Regions from separate parts of the Streptomyces sp. NPDC059142 genome, predicted to be linked through region 1. Evidence: riboswitches for the same ligand, from Rfam matches in the RefSeq annotation. Region 1 holds a riboswitch; the other holds the start of a gene.
The links. Region 1 has a riboswitch for glycine ahead of gcvT (glycine cleavage system aminomethyltransferase GcvT). Riboswitches for the same ligand answer to the same signal wherever they lie in the genome.
Positions count from the first base shown of each region.

Region 2: another riboswitch for glycine. It lies ahead of gcvP (aminomethyl-transferring glycine dehydrogenase); the one in region 1 lies ahead of gcvT (glycine cleavage system aminomethyltransferase GcvT).

Region 1 is NZ_JBHZDA010000056.1:26,473-32,083, forward strand. Features, by position in the region: gene ACFXPK_RS20595 (enhanced serine sensitivity protein SseB C-terminal domain-containing protein) at 1-281, opposite strand, end outside; gene ACFXPK_RS20600 (enhanced serine sensitivity protein SseB) at 673-1,407, opposite strand; gene ACFXPK_RS20605 (AAA family ATPase) at 1,528-2,256, opposite strand; glycine riboswitch at 2,467-2,564, shown strand; gene gcvT (glycine cleavage system aminomethyltransferase GcvT) at 2,711-3,850, shown strand; gene gcvH (glycine cleavage system protein GcvH) at 4,029-4,406, shown strand; gene glyA (serine hydroxymethyltransferase) at 4,459-5,611, shown strand, end outside.
Region 2 is NZ_JBHZDA010000125.1:7,961-13,571, forward strand. Features, by position in the region: gene ACFXPK_RS29800 (bifunctional nuclease family protein) at 1-227, shown strand, start outside; gene ACFXPK_RS29805 (MerR family transcriptional regulator) at 407-976, shown strand; gene ACFXPK_RS29810 (DNA polymerase IV) at 1,058-2,620, shown strand; gene ACFXPK_RS29815 (PRC-barrel domain-containing protein) at 2,515-2,913, opposite strand; glycine riboswitch at 3,027-3,124, shown strand; gene gcvP (aminomethyl-transferring glycine dehydrogenase) at 3,309-5,611, shown strand, end outside.

The DNA.
Region 1 (5,611 bases):
CGGGCGATGTCGCGGCCGGAAACCACCTCATGGGCCCGGGTCCAGCCGCTGGCGGACAGCTCCTGGGCGGAGGTGACGCAGGGCGCGTAGCCGAGCCCGTCGACCTCCATGTTGCCGTACTGGGCGTCGGGCGAACCGGCCTGACCGTGCCAGAGCAGCATCCAGACGCTGTCGTCGGCGAGGGCCTGGAGCAGTGCCTCGTACGCGTCGTACCGTCCCGGCGTCACCTGGCGCAGCATGTGCTCGACCTGCCCGGCCGCCGCGGTGCCTGACGCGCTCACTCTGGGTCCCGCCCCTCTTCGATCCACCATTCGTCCCGCTCCCCGGCGCCGCGCGGTGCGCCGGCCAGGCCATCAAACCAGCTTAGGCGGCTGGCCTGACACCGACTTGACGGCGGGTGCGCGTGCCGCATAGGCGGGAGGCGCGGTACGGCCGGTTCTCCACCGCGCGAGCCCCGTGTCCTTCCACCGCGTACGCCCCGTGAACCGTCCGGTGACCGGAGCGGCGACGCGCCCGCGACTACGGGTCATACCCGCCCCGGCCGGTCGTACCCCTCCGGTCAGGTCCCGGATGGGACACGGAGTGCGGTACGGAGCCGGCGGACGGGCCCGGCACCCGGTGCGGGGCGCCGGCCGCCGCCCCGCGCTTCCGGCCCCGCGCTTCCGGCTACGGCTACGCCCGTTCGTAGAAGGGCCTGACCTTCGCCAGCATCCACTCGCCGACCGGGTCCTGGGTCAGGTCGAGCAGGAGGAGGTTGACCGGCCAGGCCACCGGGACCCGGCCGAGCGCGCGGCCGAGCGCGTCCATCGGCGCGTTGCGGTCGGCGGCCTCCCAGGAGGAGAGCTGGACGCCGATGAAGAGGACCGGGGGCTCGCCCTCGACGCTGGCGAGCGCGCGGCGGGCGGTGGCCACCGTGCCCGTCGCCCCGAACTCGGCCGCGGCGGCGGAGAGGAAGTCGACCGGGTCCTCCTTCCAGTCCGGCTGGAAGAGCCGGACGCGGCCCCCGCTGGCCGGTCCGTCGAGCGGGGTGCGCCCCACCCGGCAGAGTTCGGCGACGGCGAGCGGCGGGAGGGGTACCCCGACCGCTCCGCCGGGGTTGATCGCGATGCCGAGCTGCGGCGGCAGTCCGCGGGCGAACTCGCGGGCGGGCGCGACGGTGAACGCCATGTGGTCGCCGACGCAACTGAGGAACTGCTGGTGCGAGCTGAAGACCGGGACGTACGGTGCGCCGTCGATCTCCACCGTCGGCAGGTCGAGCGCGGGGCTGTCGGGGCCGCCGCCGTTGGGCAGCGGCACCCAGATCTCGCTGCGTCCGAGCACCTCGACCAGCCGTCCGCCCGCCGCGTCGTTGCCGAGCGAGGCGGTGAGCACCTCTTCCAGCTCGTTGCCCGGCCATGCTGTGTTCACCACTGTGTACCTCTCCACCCCGTCCGCCCAGGACCCTGCGGCAGCACCCTAACGCCGCAGGCCGCGGGGTGCGCCGCCCGCGGTGGGTCACCGGGTGGGCGGTGACCGGGGGCGGCTCCGTCAATCGGTGTGCGGCTCGGTTAAGAAGGCGATGCGCTCCAGCGCGCCCGCCGCGTCCCGGTCCAGCAGCACGGCCGAGGCGCATCCGGCGGGGAGCCGGCCCGTCTCGGCGTCCGAGAGCAGCCGGCGGACCGCGCCGCGGTGGCGTGCGAAGGCGTATCCGGAGACGCCCCGGCCGCGCTCGCGCTGGCCCTCCCTGGCGGTCTCGGGCGCCACGTCCAGCAGGAGCAGATGCAGCCGGCGCCCGCGCGTACGGGCCTCCCGGGCGAGCCAGCGCCGTACCCAGGCCTGCGTACCGCAGTCGTGCACGACCAGGCTCGCTCCGGAGCCCAGCGCGCGCCGGAGCCCCGCGTAGTGCGCCGTTCGTACGAGGGGGCGGTAGACGGCGTACGGCAGCGCGGGCGGCATCAGCCGGGCCCAGCGGTCCCGCGCGTCCTGGGAGTCGATGCCGCCGCCCTGCGCGGCCCGCCGGATCAGCGTGGACTTGCCGCTGCCGGGCAGCCCGGAGACGACGACGAGGTCACCGGCGTCGAAGACGAGACCGTCCGGGCCCCCTCCGGGCCCCAGCCCCCGCAGATCGCGCACGGCGGGCGCGACGGGGACGGTCGCGGCGGGCGCGCCCACCGCCCCGGGGCCTCTCACCGCCGGGCCGTCCCCGACCGGTCTCACGCCCTGCTGTGCGGGCACACCCGCGGTCGTGGCGCACGCGCCGGACCCCTGCGAGATCATCGCCGTCCCCCTGTCAGCTCAGTCCGTGTCAGCTCAGTCCGTCTGGCCCATGACTCTTGCCCATGGAGTGTAAAGACTTGGTAATGTCCCGCAAGCTTCTCACCCGTACCCGCGCCGCGTCCGGTCATCCGCGCGACGGCGTGGTGACCGGCCGCCCCACTCCGCGGCGGCCCGTGCGATGATGTGCCCGCCAACTGCATACCGGCCGTTTGAATCCGCGCGGGAGAGTCCCGGTCACCGTGTGCGCCGGGCGCCGAAGGAGCAAGTTCCTCCCTTGAATCTCTCAGGCCCCGTACCGCGTGGATGAGGCAGATCTGAAAAGCGGGCCGCGTCGTCGCGGCTCCACCCAAGGTGCAAGTCATGCCCTCCATACGCGGGGTCGTGATGAACCTCTCAGGTTCCGATGACAGATGGGGAGGACCGTCCTCGCCGTCATGCCCTGGGAGCCACACCGATGAGCCATGTCCCCCCGAGCAGCACCCCGCGCCGTACCGCCCTCGACGCCACGCACCGCGCGCTGGGCGCGACCATGACCGACTTCGCCGGCTGGGACATGCCGCTGCGCTACGGCAGCGAGCGGGACGAGCACACCGCCGTCCGCACCCGCGCCGGGCTCTTCGACCTCTCCCACATGGGCGAGATCACCGTCACCGGACCGGACGCCGGACGCCTCCTGGACCACGCGCTCGTCGGCAACATCGGCGCCGTGGCCACCGGCCGGGCCCGCTACACGATGATCTGCCAGGAGGACGGCGGGATCCTGGACGACCTGATCGTCTATCGCCTCGGCGACGACACGTACATGGTCGTCGCCAACGCCTCCAACGCGCAGACGGTCCTGGACGCGCTGACCGCCCGCGCGACGGGGTTCGACGCCGCCGTACGGGACGACCGCGACGCGTACGCGCTGCTCGCCGTCCAGGGTCCGGAGTCCCCCGGCATCCTGAAGGCGCTGACCGACGCCGACCTGGACGGGCTCAAGTACTACGCGGGCCTGCCCGGCACCGTCGCCGGGGTCCCCGCCCTGATCGCGCGGACCGGCTACACCGGGGAGGACGGCTTCGAGCTCTTCGTGGAGCCCCGGCACGCGGAGGAGCTGTGGAAGGCGCTCACCGAGGCAGGCGCGGGGGTCGGGCTGGTGCCCTGCGGGCTCTCCTGCCGTGACACCCTCCGGCTGGAGGCGGGCATGCCGCTGTACGGGAACGAGCTGTCCACCGCGCTCACCCCGTTCGACGCGGGTCTCGGCCGGGTCGTGAAGTTCGACAAGACCTCGAACGGCGGCGCCTTCGTCGGCCGCGCGGCGCTGGAGGCCGCCGCCGAGCGCGCCGCGTCCGCCCCGCCGCGCAAGCTGGTCGGCCTGATCGCCGAGGGCCGCCGCGTCCCGCGCTCCGGATACCCGGTGGTCGCCGGCGGCGCGGTCGTGGGCGAGGTCACATCGGGCGCCCCGTCGCCGACGCTGGGCCGGCCGATCGCCATGGCGTACGTGGACGCCGCGTACGCCGCGCCCGGTACGGCGGGGGTGGGCGTGGACATCCGCGGTTCCCACGAGCCGTACGAGGTCGTGGCGCTGCCCTTCTACCAGCGCCGGAAGTGACCCGGACGCCGTCCGGCACCCCGGCGCTCCCGCCGCCCGTCCCATCCGTCCGTCCGTCGGTCGGTCGCGCGCCCGTCCCGGCGCCGTGCCGGTGCCCTCCAGGTGCCGCCCCGGCGCCGTCTCGGTCCGCAAGACAGCCGTTCCGCACCACTCCCCCGCGTACAGGAGAATTCAGCTCATGAGCAACCCCCAGCAGCTTCGCTACAGCAAGGAGCACGAGTGGCTGACGGCCGCCGAGAACGGTGTGTCGACGGTCGGTATCACGGAGTACGCGGCCAACGCCCTCGGCGATGTCGTGTACGCCCAGCTTCCGGAGGTCGGTGAGACGGTGACCGCGGGCGAGACCTGTGGAGAGCTGGAGTCCACCAAGTCCGTCAGCGACCTGTACGCCCCGGTGACCGGCGAGGTCACCGAGACCAACCAGGACGTCGTCGACGACCCCTCACTGGTGAACTCCGCGCCCTTCGAGGGCGGCTGGCTGTTCAAGGTACGCGTCACCGAGGAGCCGAAGGACCTGCTCACCGCGGACGAATACGCAGAGTTCTCCGGAAACTGACGTGACGCAGCTCACCCGGCCGACCCCGCATCAAGACACCCCAGGGACCGTGATGTCTTCGAAGTCGCTTCTGAACGCCTCACTCCATGAGCTGGACCCCGACGTCGCCGCCGCTGTCGACGCCGAACTCCACCGTCAGCAGTCCACCCTCGAAATGATCGCCTCGGAGAACTTCGCCCCGGTCGCGGTCATGGAGGCCCAGGGCTCCGTCCTCACCAACAAGTACGCCGAGGGCTACCCGGGCCGCCGCTACTACGGCGGCTGTGAGCACGTCGACGTGGTCGAGCAGATCGCCATCGACCGGGTGAAGGCGCTCTTCGGCGCCGAGCACGCGAACGTACAGCCGCACTCGGGCGCCCAGGCGAACGCCGCCGCGATGTTCGCGCTGCTCTCGCCCGGCGACACGATCATGGGGCTGAACCTCGCGCACGGCGGGCACCTCACCCACGGCATGAAGATCAACTTCTCGGGCAAGCTCTACGACGTCGTCGCGTACCACGTCGACGGCGAGACCGGCCAGATCGACATGGCCGAGGTCGAGCGGCTCGCCAAGGAGTCCCGCCCGAAGCTGATCGTGGCCGGCTGGTCCGCGTACCCCCGTCAGCTCGACTTCGCGGCCTTCCGCCGGATCGCGGACGAGGTCGGCGCGTACCTGATGGTCGACATGGCGCACTTCGCCGGTCTGGTCGCCGCCGGGCTGCACCCCAACCCGGTGCCGCACGCCCATGTCGTCACCACCACCACGCACAAGACCCTCGGCGGTCCGCGCGGCGGCGTGATCCTCTCCACCAAGGAACTGGCGAAGAAGATCAACTCCGCGGTCTTCCCGGGCCAGCAGGGCGGCCCGCTGGAGCATGTCATCGCGGGCAAGGCGGTCTCCTTCAAGGTGGCGGCCACGGACGAGTTCAAGGAGCGCCAGCAGCGCACCCTGGACGGCGCCCGCATCCTCGCCGAGCGGCTGGTGCAGCCGGACGTGACCGAGGCGGGCGTCTCCGTCCTGTCCGGCGGTACGGACGTGCACCTGGTCCTGGTCGACCTGCGCAACTCGGAGCTGGACGGCCAGCAGGCCGAGGACCGGCTCCACGAGGTCGGCATCACCGTCAACCGCAACGCCGTCCCGAACGACCCGCGCCCCCCGATGGTCACCTCGGGCCTGCGGATCGGCACCCCGGCGCTGGCCACCCGCGGCTTCACCGCGGAGGACT
Region 2 (5,611 bases), on a different contig from region 1:
GGGTCTTCTACGCGGAGCTGGTCTTCGCGAGCGGGGTCGAGGTGAGCGCGAGGCCGAGCGATGCCATAGCGCTCGCTCTGCGCACGGGTACGCCGATCTACGGCAGTGACGGGGTTCTGGACGATGCTGGCATCGCCATCCCGGACGAGCAGGAGGACGAGGTGGAGAAGTTCCGCGAGTTCCTCGACCAGATCTCTCCGGAGGACTTCGGGACCAACAGCCAGTGACCGGCCGGTGAGCGCCGAGCCGGTCCCCGTCAGCACATTCGGTGAGCCTTTCCCCGAAATGGGGCACGGGAAACCACTCTCAGGGTGATTATCACCCGGCGTGGCGAGTGTGGCGATCGTTGACGCACCCCGGGTGACTGCCTACCTTCGACAGGGCAGGTCAAGGACGGAGGGTCGGCGTGAGAAGCAGCGGCGACGGTACGGCGGCGGGCGGTCCGTATCCGCTTCACAGCAGCGCGCCCGACCCCGGAGCGGAGACGGTCGGATATCGCGGTCCCACCGCCTGTGCGGCGGCGGGCATCACGTACCGCCAGTTGGACTACTGGGCGCGTACGGGGCTGGTCGAGCCGAGTGTGCGGCCCGCGTACGGGTCGGGCACACAGCGGCTCTACAGCTTCCGGGACGTGGTCGTCCTCAAGATCGTGAAGCGGTTCCTGGACACCGGGGTCGGGCTCCAGAACATCCGGGCGGCGGTCCAGCACCTGCGGGACCGCGGCTTCCGTGACCTGGACCGGATGACGCTGATGAGCGACGGTGCCACGGTCCACGAGTGCTCCTCGCCCGACGAGGTGGTCAGCCTGCTCCAGGGTGGCCAAGGGGTCTTCGGGATCGCGGTGGGCGTGGTGTGGCGGGACGTCGAGGCCGCGCTCTCCCAGCTCCACGGGGAGCGGATCGACACCGGCGAGACGCTGGTCGGGAACAACCCCGCCGACGAACTGGCACGGCGGCGCCGTGACCGGGCCGTCTGACCGGGCCCTTTCCGGCCGACCGGCCCCGTGGGCGGCTGTGTTCCGGGCCGATTGTCAGTGGCGTGAGGCAGCATCAGTGGTGTGAGAACCGCTCCGACCGTCCTGCACCTGGACATGGATGCCTTCTTCGCCGCGGCAGAGCAGGCGGCGAAGCCGAGTCTGCGCGGGAAACCGGTGGTCGTCGGCGGTCTGGGCCCGCGCGGCGTGGTCTCGACGGCGTCGTACGAGGCGCGACGGTTCGGGGTGCACTCGGCGATGCCGATGGCCCAGGCCAGACGCCTCGCGCCGAACGCGGCGTACCTCGTGCCGCGCTTCACGCTCTACCGCGCGGTCAGCGAGCAGGTGATGGGGCTGCTGCGCGGGCTGTCGCCGCTCGTGGAGCCGCTCAGCCTGGACGAGGCGTTCGTGGACCTGGAAGCGGGCGGCTCGGCCCATGACACGGCCTCGGCGCTCGCCGCGGGGGAGCGGCTGCGCCGGGACATCAAGGAGCTGACCGGGCTCAGCGGCTCGGTGGGGCTCGCCGGCTCCAAGATGCTCGCGAAGATCGGCTCCGAGCAGGCCAAGCCGGACGGGCTGGTCCTGATAGAGCCCGGCACGGAGCGCGAGCTGTTGGGACCCATGACGGTACGGACCCTCCCCGGGGTGGGGCCCACGACGGGCGAGCATCTGCGCCGGGCCGGGATGACGACGGTCTCTGACCTCGCCGAGGCGGGCGAGGACGAGCTGGTACGGCTGCTGGGCAGGGCGCACGGGACGTCGCTGTACCGGATGGCGCGGGGGCACGACGAGCGGCCGGTGGTGTCCGAGCGTGAGGCCAAGTCCGTGTCGGTCGAGGACACCTTCGACACCGACCTGCACGACCGGGTTCGGGTGCGTACGGAGGTGGACCGGCTCGCGGAGCGGTGCGTACGGCGGCTGCGGGACTCCGGGCACTCCGGGCGGACCGTGGTCCTCAAGGTGCGCAGGTACGACTTCTCCACGCTGACCCGCTCGGAGACGCTCAGAGGCCCCACGGACGACCCGGGAGTGGTGCGGGAGGCCGCCGGGCGCCTCCTGGAGTCCGTGGACACCACGGGCGGCGTGAGGCTGCTCGGGGTGGGGGTGACGGGGCTCGCCGACTTCACACAGGAGGATCTCTTCGCCCAGGCCGCCGCCCGCGAGCGGGAGGCGGCGGAGCACGCCGGTCCGGCCGACGGGGAGGGGCGGGACGCCGCCGCGGAGGGCGGCGCGGGGGAGGGGCACGCACCGCGGGAGGGGGCGTCGCCGGCGGCCGGGGCGGGGGCACCGCCCTTGACCGGGCCGTTCGGGGCGGTGGGGGCTTCCGAGCCGTCCGAGGAGCGCCGGTTCCCGGCCGGACACGATGTGCTCCATGCCGAGTTCGGCCCCGGCTGGGTGCAGGGCAGCGGGCTGCGGAGGGTCACCGTACGGTTCGAGGAGCCCGGGTCCACCCCCGGGTGGGTGCGGACGTTCTGGGCCGACGATCCCGATCTGGAACTCTCCGAGCCGCTGCCCCTGGTGCCCGGGACGGACGAGCCGCGTCAGTCGTCCTGGCCCGCCAGCCGACCGAAGTTCCGCTCGGAGTCCCGGTCCGAGAGGGCCGCGGGCCCCTCCGGCGGGTCCGGGGACGGGAGGGCGAGGCCGTAGTGGTGGTAGAGCTGGAGCTCCTGCTCGGGGGAGAGATGGCGGCCGACACCGAAATCGGGGGCGTCCTTGATCAGGGCTCGCTCGAACGGCACCCGCAGCCCCTCCGCCACCAGGGTGCTGGGGGCGAGGGGGACGAACGCGTCACGGCTGAAGAGCCCGGTGCGGACGGCGGCCCATTCGGGGATGCCGGTGGCGTCGTCGAGATAGACCTCGTCGACCGTGCCGAGCTTGCGCCCCTCACGGTCGAACGCCTTGCGTCCTATCAGGCTGCGCGGATCGATATCGGTCTCCACGGTCCCTCCAGCGGGTCGCGACTGCTCGTCACCCCTACAAAAGTGCAGAAACCGGGCGACGGCCACTCGAAAGTCGCCCGGAAGATCCCGCTGGTAGGCTGGCAAGCGGCTGCTGACCCCGTGCGGGAGAGTCCTCCGGTGAGCCCACCGGAGGCGCCGAAGGAGCAAATCCTCCCCGGAATCTCTCAGGCCCCCGTACCGCGCGGACGAGGTCACTCTGGAAAGCAGGGCGGACGCCGGACCCTACGGCAGCCGCTCTCACCGACGGTGAAAGCCGGACCGCCTTACGGCGGACCGGTGAAGCTCTCAGGTCGAGATGACAGAGGGGGAGGCCGTTCCGGGCACCCGCGTCTAGGTGCCCCCGCAGGTCGTGGCAGACCAGGAGGCCTCCGCATATGAACGCCCACCGCACCCCGCTCGCCCGCCTGGAGCGCGGCATCCCCTTCGAACAGCGTCATATCGGCCCCGACGCGGGGGCGCAGGCGAAGATGCTCGCGCAGGTCGGCTACGGCTCGCTCGACGAGCTGACCGCCGCCGCGGTGCCCGACGCGATCAAGAGCGCGGAGGCGCTGAACCTCCCCGACGCCCGTACCGAGGCCGAGGTCCTGGCCGAGCTGCGTGCGCTCGCCGACCGCAACCAGGTGCTCGCGCCGATGATCGGGCTGGGCTACTACGGCACCTTCACCCCGCCGGTGATCCTGCGCAACGTGATGGAGAACCCGGCCTGGTACACCGCGTACACGCCCTACCAGCCCGAGATCTCCCAGGGGCGGCTGGAGGCGCTGCTCAACTTCCAGACTGTCGTCGCCGAGCTGACCGGACTGCCGACCTCCGGCGCCTCGCTGCTGGACGAGTCCACGGCCGCCGCGGAGGCCATGGCGCTCTCCCGGCGCGTCGGCAAGGTCAAGGGCGGGGTCTTCCTGGTCGACGCCGACACCCTGCCCCAGACCATCGCCGTGATCCGCACCCGCGCCGAACCGACCGGTGTCGAGGTCGTCGTCGCCGACCTCGCCGAGGGCATCCCCGCCGAGGCCGCCGAGCGCGGCGTCTTCGGGGTGCTGCTCCCGTACCCGGGCGCCTCCGGGGCCGTACGGGACCTCCGGCCCGTGATCGAGCGGGCGCACGAGCTGGGCGCGGTCGTCACCGTCGCCGCCGATCTGCTCGCGCTGACGCTCCTCACCCCGCCCGGTGAGCTGGGCGCCGACATCGCCGTCGGCACGACCCAGCGCTTCGGCGTCCCCATGGGCTTCGGCGGACCGCACGCCGGCTACATGGCCGTGCGGGAGAAGTTCGCGCGCAGCCTCCCCGGGCGCCTCGTCGGGGTCTCCGTCGACGCCGACGGCCACAAGGCGTACCGGCTCGCGCTCCAGACCCGCGAGCAGCACATCCGCCGCGAGAAGGCCACCAGCAACATCTGCACCGCTCAGGTCCTCCTCGCCGTCATGGCCGGGATGTACGCGGTCTACCACGGCCCCGACGGGCTGCGCTCCATCGCGCTGCGCACCCACCGGTACGCGGCGGTGCTCGCCGCGGGGCTGCGCGCCGGGGGCGTCGAGACCGTGCACGGCGGCTACTTCGACACCCTCACCGTGCGCGTCCCGGGCCGGGCCGCCGAGATCGTCGCCGCCGCCCGCGAGGGCGGGGTCAACCTCCGCCAGGTCGACGCCGACCAGGTCTCCATGGCCTGCGACGAGACCACCGGCCGCGCACAGCTCGCCGCCGTGTGGACGGCGTTCGGTGTCCGGGGCGACGTCGACGCGCTGGACGCCGCCACCGAGGACGCGCTGCCCGGCGCGCTGCTGCGCACCGGCGACTTCCTGACGCACCCGGTCTTCCACGAGCACCGCTCCGAGACCGCGATGCTGCGCTACCTGCGCCGCCTGGCCGACCGTGACTACGCGCTGGACCGCGGCATGATCCCGCTCGGCTCCTGCACGATGAAGCTGAACGCGACCACCGAGATGGAGCCGGTCACCTGGCCCGAGTTCGGCGCGCTGCACCCCTTCGCGCCGGCCGAGCAGGCGCAGGGCTATCTGACGCTCATCCGTGAGCTGGAGGAGCGGCTCGCCGAGGTCACCGGGTACGACGCGGTCTCCCTCCAGCCCAACGCCGGATCGCAGGGCGAGCTGGCCGGGCTGCTCGCCGTACGGGCCTACCACCGGGCCAACGGCGAGACCGGGCGCACCGTCTGCCTCATCCCGTCCTCCGCGCACGGCACGAACGCGGCGAGCGCGGTCATGGCCGGGATGCGGGTCGTCGTCGTGAAGACCCGCGAGGACGGCGACGTCGACGTCGAGGACCTGCACGCCAAGATCGAGCAGTACGGTGCGGAGCTGTCCGTCCTGATGGTCACCTACCCGTCCACGCACGGGGTGTTCGAGGAGCACATCGGCGACATCTGCGCCGCGGTGCACGACGCGGGCGGTCAGGTGTACGTCGACGGCGCCAACCTGAACGCGCTGGTCGGGCTGGCGAAGCCGGGCCGGTTCGGCTCCGACGTCTCGCACCTCAACCTGCACAAGACCTTCTGCATCCCGCACGGCGGCGGCGGCCCCGGCGTCGGCCCCGTCGGCGTACGGGCGCACCTCGCCCCGTACCTGCCCAACCACCCGCTCCAGCCGGCCGCCGGGCCCGAGACGGGCGTCGGGCCCATCTCGGCGGCGCCGTGGGGTTCGGCGGGCATACTCCCGATCTCCTG